2 regions of the Paenibacillus wynnii genome follow, and region 1 is predicted to be linked to the other one. Evidence: predicted binding sites of a transcription regulator. Region 1 holds the regulator's gene; the other holds the start of a gene.
What was found. Region 1 encodes LexA, which represses DNA repair genes until DNA is damaged. Its sites were predicted from a motif close to CGAACATATGTTCG; they were not measured.

Region 1 (5,005 bases):
AACGGCTTTGCCGTCCAAAGTATACTGAAAACTTATACTTCCTTATATATTAAAAAAAGATGCCCCAACAACCATGTTGATGGTTGATAGGACACCTATCTTATAGAACTTATAAGGACTCTACTAATGGAATAAGATCTGCCAGATGCTCTATTTCAAAATGAGGTTGGATCTCGGGATTTGGTTCTTTTCCGGTACGGTTAATCCAAACCGTGGTCAGGCCGGCGGCCAGTCCACCGCGGATATCTGTCGTTAATTTGTCGCCAACCATTACCCCCTGCTCCGGAGTAATTTCCAGCAAATTAAGAGCATGTAAGAAAATATCCTTATCCGGCTTCCCTTTGCCAAAGCTTCCCGAAATCACGACATGATCAAAATAGGGTATTAATTCTGGTACTCCATCCAGCTTCTCTTGTTGAAGAGCCGGACAGCCATTCGTCAGAAGCAGCAGCTTCACTTTTCCGCGGAGCTGATTAAGAATCTGGAAGGTCTCTTCATAAATATAAGGTCTGCTTCTTCGTTCAGCTGCAAACGTCTCCGAAAGTGACTGAGCCAGATCCTCATCATTGATGCCAAGAGCAGCAAGTCCCCGGCGCCATGACTCCTTGCGGTACAGTGGAGCCAGCTTTTCCATTTGACGAAATTCATTTTGCTCTCCTGCGGTAAAATTCCCCCATAGAGCTTCAAAAGGATTAATCCCGATCATCTGAGTAAAAGGGAAGGTCTCGTAGGATTCGTATAGACCTCTTGCTTCCTTGCGCACCGCTTCCTCCAGTTCCTGAGGGTTAACGGAATCTCCCGCTGCTTTACAAGTAAATTCAAATGCTTCCTCAATGCTGCGTTCATCCCAGAGCAGCGTGTCGTCCAGATCAAACAGTACGGCGGTAATCGGCATTAGATTTCTCCCTCTTCCTCAATAATCATGATGCGTGATTCTACTCGCGTTCTATTGTGATGTTATTAGCTGTGGCAAACTGCTCCAAACGTTCTCCCATGACTGCAGTATCATAACGATTGATTAACTTGGAGAAAATCCATTTCATCCGCTTACCCTTATGCTTAATGATTACAGAACCGCGGGAGAGAACGATTTTCTCAATATCCGCCGCTCCAAGAAAGCGTTCACGGTTAAACTTGAAGGTCGAGAGTCTTGCACGTTCCACCTTCAGGTATGGACGACGGAAAAAAAGAAGTGCTGCCAAAGCAAAATAAAGAACGATCCCAAGCCAATTCATCAGAGAACCATTGCCCTTTACTTCATCTAAGGTTCCGACCATCCAGTACATAATTCCAAGTCCTATCAGTACTACAGGCAGAACAATATTACGTCCTCTATACACATCTCCGCTTTTTGTGGATACAGTGGAAGCATGAATTGAATCTTTGCCTGCTTTCTTTCTTTGCTGGTTGATTTTTTGCGAGTTGCGTTGAACCATTCTTTCCCAAGAACGGGCCATGTGATTTCCCCCTAGTCGTTCTGTAATATCTATGAAAAGGAAAAAGGAATTAATGTAACAGTCCCTTGTTACCTTTATCATGCTTATCATTATCTACAATCTCAATAGTGTTCAACTGAGTACGGAAATTATTCCGTATGTTGCCCAGATAGATTTCACGAAGCTTCGCTCGTTCTGCCAGTTCTTCTTCATTCAGGCCAACGGACTTCTGTTTGCGTGCTAATTCGTTAATCCGCGCGACCAGTTTATCGATATCCACTGCTCTTCCCTCCCTTATAAATTCATACTAACTTTGCCATGAGAAAAAGAGCTTGTCAAGGTCTACCCCCTGCAAGCTCTTCGATATGTAATTCACACTTCCTTAAATCTTAATAAATAGGAAGAGATAAGATATCTCCTGCCTGAATACTACTGTTCTCTAACCCACTGTATTGTTTAATTCCTTCTATATATACGACTGTTCTCATGTCAGACGGTTTATTCTTCAATGCAATACTCCAAAGCGTATCACCACGTTCAACGACTACTATTTTCTCCTGATGTTTAACCTGAGCAATAGAACTGGCGAAGACATTACCTACTACTGTAAACCCGGAAACTACGAGCATGAGAATCATCAAGACCTTAATCAAATTTGCCTGCCGGAATGCTTTGGTCATAAATAAAGACGAAATCATACGAACGGATGAAAAACGATTTTCTATAGGATCAACCCTCGGTGTCTCTTTATAAATGCTGCGGTATGTGCTATATTTTAACATGAAATATCACCCTCCAAACACTTGTTCTTACTTTCAAAAATAATATAACACGAACATGTGTTTGAATCAATACTATTTTCGAACAATTGTTCCCTTTTCTTTAGTTTTAGAACTTATGTTTGTACGAACGGTAGTTCTATGTTATAATTTTCCCAAACATTACTATATGGGGTTGATTCCGATGTCCAAGATTTCAAGTCGTCAATTGGCGATTCTGGAGTTTATACGTAGCGAAGTCCGCAGCAAGGGTTATCCACCTTCCGTTCGTGAAATAGGTGAAGCTGTAGGACTTGCATCCAGTTCCACTGTTCATGGTCATCTAGACCGCCTGGAGAAGAAGGGACTTATCCGCCGTGACCCCACGAAGCCACGCGCGATCGAACTTCTGGGTCAAGAAGATTCTGATAACGTTCATCAATTTGCACAGACGATCACCCGTGTTCCGGTTGTAGGTAAGGTAACTGCAGGTCTACCGATCACAGCAACAGAGAATATTGAGGATTACTTTCCGCTACCCTCTCACTTTGTAGGGGATAACAAAGTATTTATGCTGTCCGTTCTCGGTGACAGTATGGTTGAAGCAGGAATAATGAATGGAGACTATGTTATTGTTCGGCAGCAGCAAACGGCTGACAACGGTGATATCGTAGTTGCTATGACTGATGAAGATGAAGCAACGGTTAAGACATTCTATAAAGAACGTGATCATATTCGCCTGCAGCCTGAGAACCCGGCCTATGAACCCTTACGCCTTAACCGCGTAACGATATTAGGCAGAGTTATTGGATTGTTCCGAGATATTCATTAATTTCCTTATTTATTTTTTCAGAGCACAACAAAAAGGCTGATTCGCATCATGTTGCGAAATCAGCCTTTTTGTTGTACAAACCCTATTACACTGTTCGCTGCTGTGACTTTCAACTCTGAACATCCTAGGCTGTTGGAACATATTCTACATCGAAAGGAGTGCTGATGATTATGCCAACTATTCGTATCATCGTCGATTTGTCTCAACGCATGTTATATCTTTTAGAAGATGATATAGTCGTCCGAGGATTTCCTGTCGGAATTGGAACGATACTCAACCGATCTCCCGAAGGTGAATACACAATTATCAACAAACAGCTCAATCCCGGCGGTCCTTTCGGAGCTTTCTGGATGGGGCTATCTAAGCCGCACTACGGCATTCACGGCACTAATAACCCCTCATCTATCGGCAAGAGAGTATCGCAAGGCTGTATTCGTATGTATAATGCGGACGTGCTCGAACTAGCAAGCAAGGTTAATGTAGGAACAAGAGTTACAATAAGGAACTGACGTGATTAGACTCGTAAGGACATTAATTTAAATTTAAGCAACTCTGCCGTTACCATCAATCCGATTCTCCATAAGTTAATAAGGAAAAGGAGGAGGGTTGTATCTATGGATGCATATTACAATTGCTTGCACTGTAAGAACAAAAAGGTGCGTATTTTAACTGTGGATGGTCAGCAACATGTGGGAGTTATCATGGATGTCGACAGAAATAATGTTTATCTCAAACCGGAGCAAGGTGGACGCGTTAAAACCTCGGCCTTTTATCCCTATCCATATGGAAATCCTTATAGTAACCAAATCTTAACGCTGAGCCTGTTCACGTTGTTAGCCATCGCTTTAATTTAGCGCCACCTGTGACTCCCCTTCTATAAAGGGGGAGTTTTTTCTATTTGTATTACGTATCTTTCAAGAAAGAGTACATATTTATTAATAGTGAGCTTTAACCAAAAGGTTACCATTGAATCATAGGTTATAGGGGGTATTGTTATGCTCATCTTTTTAATGTACCTATTTACTTTCATCGGAGCTTCTTTGTTATGTATTGCGGCAATGATAAAGCTTATCTTAATGTTTCCGATAACTGACCACCACAAGTTAATTGCTGCAGTCTCTTCTTTTAGAATGAAATTCCCTAGACAGCTTATCGCTTCCAATAAATCCTGTATCGTTGCGTATAATGAGAATTTAAGAAAAATAGCCATAGGAACCTTTCCTTATAGTTCGCAGAAAAAAGCCATAGCCAACCTTTATTCTTTCGATCAAATTCTAGGCTGTGAAATTATTGAAAACGCTTTAACTATTACCAAGGTTTCTAAAACAAGTCTAATCAACCGGAGAGTTGCAGATCATACAGAGGTTAAACCAGCGACAATTCATACCGAAGAAATAACTGAGCTAACACTTATAATTTACATCCAAGCCTTAACTACACAGATCCTTCACATCTCTCTCCTACCAAAACAGTTCGCCCTCAAACCATCGGACTCCCGTTATCCCCAAATTTATTCCGAAGCTCTTCTTCTGTATCAAACATTAAAATCGATCGTTACATTTTCTGAATTTAATGACGACTCCGAATCTCAAAATAAATTGAAAAGATATATTTACTGATTATTAGAACCATACAGCCTCAAAAAAATAGAAGGCAGGAAAATCCTGACCTTCTATTTCGTATACTAGAAATCTTAAATCACTACATCTTATCCCTAAAACTATAACACGGCTCTTAAATTTCGAATCGCAATTGCATTTAAACGAAGGGCTTCTCTAATCGAAACTCTTGCAGCCAGCAACTCCCGTCTTCCCCGGCTTCCAACAGGGAATCTACGAAGGTTCTCATTAATTTCCTCAAGTCTTTCTAACAACACAGCTCTCTGCACCCGTAAAGCATTTAAAGCTCTTTGAATTCTCGCACGTTTCGCAGCAGTCATATTCTATCACCTCTTTACTTTTGATAGTGTATGAGATGCA
Region 2 (5,005 bases), 960 kb from region 1:
CCAGTTGACGATGGATATGGGACGGGAGTTTGCTGAGCGATTTGCGGATAGTGGGGTTACCCGTATTGTTACCGTGGAGTCTTCGGGTATTGCCGTAGCATTTGCCACCGCGTTTGTAATGAATGTGCCGCTGGTATTTGCACGCCGCAAGAAGACTTTGCTCGCTGATCCAGATGCATTGTGCGAGAGAGTACCTTCCTTCACCAAAGGTATTGTTACCGACATTATGTTATCACGCCAGTTTATAGGGCCAGAGGATAAGATCTTGTTCATAGATGATATTATAGCGAACGGTGATGCAGCACGCGGGCTAATTAAGATCATTCAACGCTCAGGGGCTGAGCTTGTGGGGTTGGGCGTAGTTGTTGAAAAGAGCTTTCAAGCAGGTGCCCGTACAATCAGAGAGCAAGGCATTCGTTTGGAGTCTTTGGTTAGAATTATGTCTCTAAGTGAAGGTAAGATTGTTTTTGACGATTAAGAGGGAAATGTACCCAATTTTGAAACAACTGCTTTTCACCCTCTGAGTTTTCCTTTATAATAAAAAATAGACATAGGAGAGGAGGCGTCACAATGGGGAAAGAACCGGTGACAGAGCAATTTTTTATTGATAAATTAACCGAGGCTAAGGATCACTTCGAGCGCGCTTTGGATTGCAAACATACGGAGTTTGATGATCTTTATCCCTATATGATTGAACATCCTCAGTTTTTTTGGTACAAACGCTATGTAGCCTGGTCAGAGTTGCTGACCATCAAAGGGCTTTGTGAGGAGCTGTCCTACTCCTGGAGGGAGAAGTTTACAGCCAAGCAAGTGGAGTATCTTGAAACACGAGTGATGTCTGCTAAAGTTCTCGACTTTTGGTTTGAGAAGAATGAAGCGCTGATATAGGTGAATTGGATGAGAGAGGCATAATCTCTTTTTATTGCTTACATGAGACCCAATGATTTATCATTGTGGTCTTTTTTATACTCTGTGTGTCCGGCTCCTGGTTTTTCTTTGGATAGGAAATGGACATAGTATGAAGGAAGGGGGATATAGAGGATGATTAGTGATGAACAACTGAATGAATACCGAATCTCAGGGGAGAAAATTCGTGTGGTACGTGACGGATTGGAAAGTAATGATATTAAGGGGATTGTACTGGCCTGGGACGAAACTCAAGTCATGATCCGCCGCCCGAACCGTCGGGTGGTGAAGCTGGACCGGAATTATATCTTCCAGCCTTTTACTGAACCTAGGGCAGATGTCTTGTCCTAAGACAGTCTATATTACATCGATAAAAAAGCTCCCCGCTCATAGCAAAATGAGTAGGGAGCCTTATTTGTCTTACGGAGCTTTAGAGGATCATTGCCAGCTGTTCCGCATGTTCCTCACGGTTGAGGACGGAAAATTCAGTGGCGAGGCCTAGATAGGCACGCATTCGCAGCATCATTTCACGGCGAAAGCCCGGCCACAAAATATTAAGTTCACCAGGGCATTCTCTGCAATGGTACCGGGCGACTACGCCTTGTACATCCTGAAGAATAGTAACGATTCTTAGATCATGAAGCTCCAGCTCACGCTTGACCTCCTTCAGCATTAATGACGTCTTCTTGGCTCCGGTGGATACCAGTTCCATATATAGCTGTGGTGTCTTGAACAGACCACTCTTACCGATGACACGGCAATCACGCTCAAAGACTTTATGAATGAAAGTTAGCAGCAGGTAGCTTCTTACGAGTGACAGTTCTTCTTGAGTTATATCCCTTGCTGCGTCTTGAGTAGATATCTTAGTAGTCGCCATATAAATCACCTCATTTATAGGATGCGAACCTTTGTTCTCATTATAACCCAAACCGAACTATGATAGCAATATTTATGCAGAAAATAAACTGAATTAACAAAATTCAAAAAAATGTTGACGATTATTTTTCAGCATGGTATGATCTATCTTGTGACCGCGAGAGCGGAATCATCATAATATGCGGTCGTGGCGGAATTGGCAGACGCGCACGGTTCAGGTCCGTGTGGTAGCAATACCGTGGAGGTTCGAGTCCTCTCGACCGCATAATAAGTGAAAGCACCTATCGATTCTAATCGGTAGGTGCTTTTTTTTGCGTTGTCATATGGATACCGCAACATCATCCTCGGAGTGCCGTCACTTATAGAAAAGTAGTCGTTTGGAGTAGGCATTTCTGAACTCAGTCGCTGTTAACCCTACAATTTTCTTAAAGGATTTCATGAAATTATGGCAATCCTTGTAGCCTAGCTGTGAGGCGATTTCATTGATGTTTTGATTGGTGTCGGTAAGTATAAATTTGGCCATCTCCATCTTTTGCTGCAGAATGTATTGCTTCAACGACACACCGGAGATGGTCGTGAACAGATGGGAGAGATACTTTTCGTTATAACCAAAATAATCGGCCAACTCTGAGACCTTTATCTGCTCATGCTGATTCCATTTAATATGATCCACAATATCATTATAGAGCTGCTCCTGTTTGGATCGTTTGAGTGAACTGAGCCGGGAGGAAGTAAGCTGGTTATGGAGTTCACATAGGATCACCGTTGACATGTAATCGTTAAGTGTTTTCTCATTATAGCAGCGGACTGAATCCTGAAGCTGTTTCATCATTACGATGATCTTCTCAACATTGTTGAGCTTCCCTCGCTGCGGAATAACAATTAGACCCGGCTTATTAACGGGAGCTGTATTGGAGATTTCAACCACTTTGAGTGCCTGTTTGGAGTGAAAATGCAGCCAATAAAAACTGCAATTAGAAGCTTTGTAGCCGTGCTGATTCGTTAACGGTGGGAGAAGCAGGAACTCGCCTTTATTCACCACAAAGTGGTTATTATCCCCAGCAATATACAAGGTACCTTCAGTAACAACGATTAGTTCATAATCCTGCAAAGATCGGGAGAGATGAATCCATTCCGGAGACGGGGCAATAAACTTACCTGTAATCTCCATGGTGAGAGGTGTGTCAACTAGAAGCTCATAAGCGATCATTGTGATTATTCCACCACCTTTTCTAACCTTTTTACACACAGTAAGCTTAATCACTCACCATAAAAATAACATAGTAAGCGTTAACAATCTATATATTAATTGACTTTATTGAAATACGGGTTAGAACGGGTACGTGAAAATTAATACTAACCTTTTAACACATATTCGAACTTTGAACTATTTATTCTATATATAAAAGGGCGTAAGCTTAAAACAAGCCGGGGGTGATTACTAACAACACTGTATCGGAGACTGGAGAATCAGACATGGAGAAGAACAACAATAATTACACCAACCCAATTAGAAAAAACAGCCTGAAGGATTTTCGTATGGACCAGGTTAAACTGACAAGCGAGGTTCACATTCATGCTTTTTCGAAAGAAATAGAGTATTTAAAAAGTTATAATTCGGATCGGCTGGTAGCAGGTTTTCGAGAAAATCGAGGTTTGGATACGAAGGCTGCTGTATACCCCGGCTGGGAAAGTACAGAAATTAAGGGGCACACCTTAGGGCACTATTTGACAGCCTGTTCGCAGGCATACCTCAATACAAGAGATTCAGAACTCAGACAACGGATGGATTACCTGATCAAGGAGTTGTCCTCTTCACAATTTGAAAACGGATACATTTCGGCATTTCCGGAAATGCTGTTCGACCATGTGGAGAATAATCAACCTGCCTGGGTACCTTGGTACACCATGCACAAGATTATAGCAGGAATTCTGGACGTGTATGAGGCTACAAACAATCAGAAGGCTTTTGACATTGTAAAGAAGCTTGGAGATTGGGTGGCAGAACGGACAGAGAGGTGGACCCCGGAAGTTCATGCAAGAGTATTGTCGGTTGAATATGGCGGGATGAATGATTGTTTATATGAGTTATACAAAAGTTCCGGTGATGAGAGGCATCTTCAAGCAGCCCATCGTTTTGATGAGTTAACCTTATTCACACCGGTTCAGCAAGGAAATGACATTCTAAAAGGCAGACATGCAAACACAACGATCCCGAAATTTCTGGGTGCATTGAACAGATATATGGTATTAGGGGAGAGTGAGTCCTTTTATCTGGAGGCCTGCGTACAATTCTGGGATATGGTCGTGCATGAGCATAGCTATATCACAGGCGGGAACAGTGAGTGGGAGCACTTTGGTGAACCCGGTATCCTGAACAGCGAAAGATCCAACTTTACGTGTGAGACCTGCAATAGCTACAACATGTTGAAGCTGACAAGGGAGCTCTTCAAGATCACGGGGGACGTGAAATACGCTGATTTTTACGAAAATACTCTGATTAATGCCATTTTGTCCTCACAGAACCCGGAGACAGGGATGACGATGTATTTTCAACCGATGGCTACAGGATATTTCAAGGTGTACAGCTCGCCTTTCGAACACTTCTGGTGCTGTACAGGGACAGGCATGGAAAGCTTTACGAAGCTAAACGACAGTATTTATTTTCAAGGCGGGATCAGCCTCTATGTGAATCAATACGTTGGATCGACCTTAACTTGGGAAGAGAACGGCATTCAACTAATCCAATCTACAACCCTTCCTTACACAGATACGGTACAGTTTGTAATCCATACCTTAGATTCATTGGATAAGGAGTTTGCCCTTCATCTTCGTATGCCTTACTGGTCTGCGGGTCCGCTCGAGCTCACTTTAAATGGTGTAGGGATTCAAGGCTCACTGCAGGATCATTACCTCTTGCTGGATAGACAATGGAGGGATGGAGATCTTCTCGAAGTTAGAATTCCAATGGCTGCCTCTTATGAAAGCTTACCGGATGCCAAGCATGTAGTAGGTTTTCGATACGGTCCGGTGGTGCTGAGTGCAGGTCTAGGAGCAGACGATATGGTGAAGTCCTCTACAGGCGTTATGGTTAGCGTCCCAACCCAAAGCATGCTCATTAAAGATTTTATTACCACCAAGGGAATAAGTGCAGAACAGTGGCTTGAACATTTTTCGGAGCATTTTGTGAAAAAAGAGGATGAGCTAGCCTTTAAGTTGAGGA

Region 2: PWYN_RS16840 (YhjD family protein) is a predicted target of LexA. The motif match lies at 1,808-1,821, and genes of this name have one in related genera.

Annotation. Positions count from the first base shown of each region.
Region 1 covers NZ_JQCR01000003.1:1,319,472-1,324,476, forward strand. Annotated here, with positions in the region: gene PWYN_RS21420 (HAD family hydrolase) at 110-895, opposite strand; gene PWYN_RS21425 (hypothetical protein) at 936-1,457, opposite strand; gene PWYN_RS21430 (DUF896 domain-containing protein) at 1,507-1,716, opposite strand; gene PWYN_RS21435 (LysM peptidoglycan-binding domain-containing protein) at 1,826-2,218, opposite strand; gene lexA (transcriptional repressor LexA) at 2,400-3,026, shown strand; gene PWYN_RS21445 (L,D-transpeptidase) at 3,197-3,535, shown strand; gene PWYN_RS21450 (hypothetical protein) at 3,641-3,880, shown strand; gene PWYN_RS21455 (hypothetical protein) at 4,022-4,645, shown strand; gene PWYN_RS21460 (hypothetical protein) at 4,747-4,965, opposite strand.
Region 2 covers NZ_JQCR01000003.1:358,323-363,327, forward strand. Annotated here, with positions in the region: gene PWYN_RS16825 (xanthine phosphoribosyltransferase) at 1-478, shown strand, start outside; gene PWYN_RS16830 (hypothetical protein) at 571-888, shown strand; gene PWYN_RS16835 (hypothetical protein) at 1,042-1,257, shown strand; gene PWYN_RS16840 (YhjD family protein) at 1,337-1,783, opposite strand; tRNA gene PWYN_RS16845 (tRNA-Leu) at 1,964-2,047, shown strand; gene PWYN_RS16850 (AraC family transcriptional regulator) at 2,138-2,992, opposite strand; gene PWYN_RS16855 (beta-L-arabinofuranosidase domain-containing protein) at 3,259-5,005, shown strand, end outside.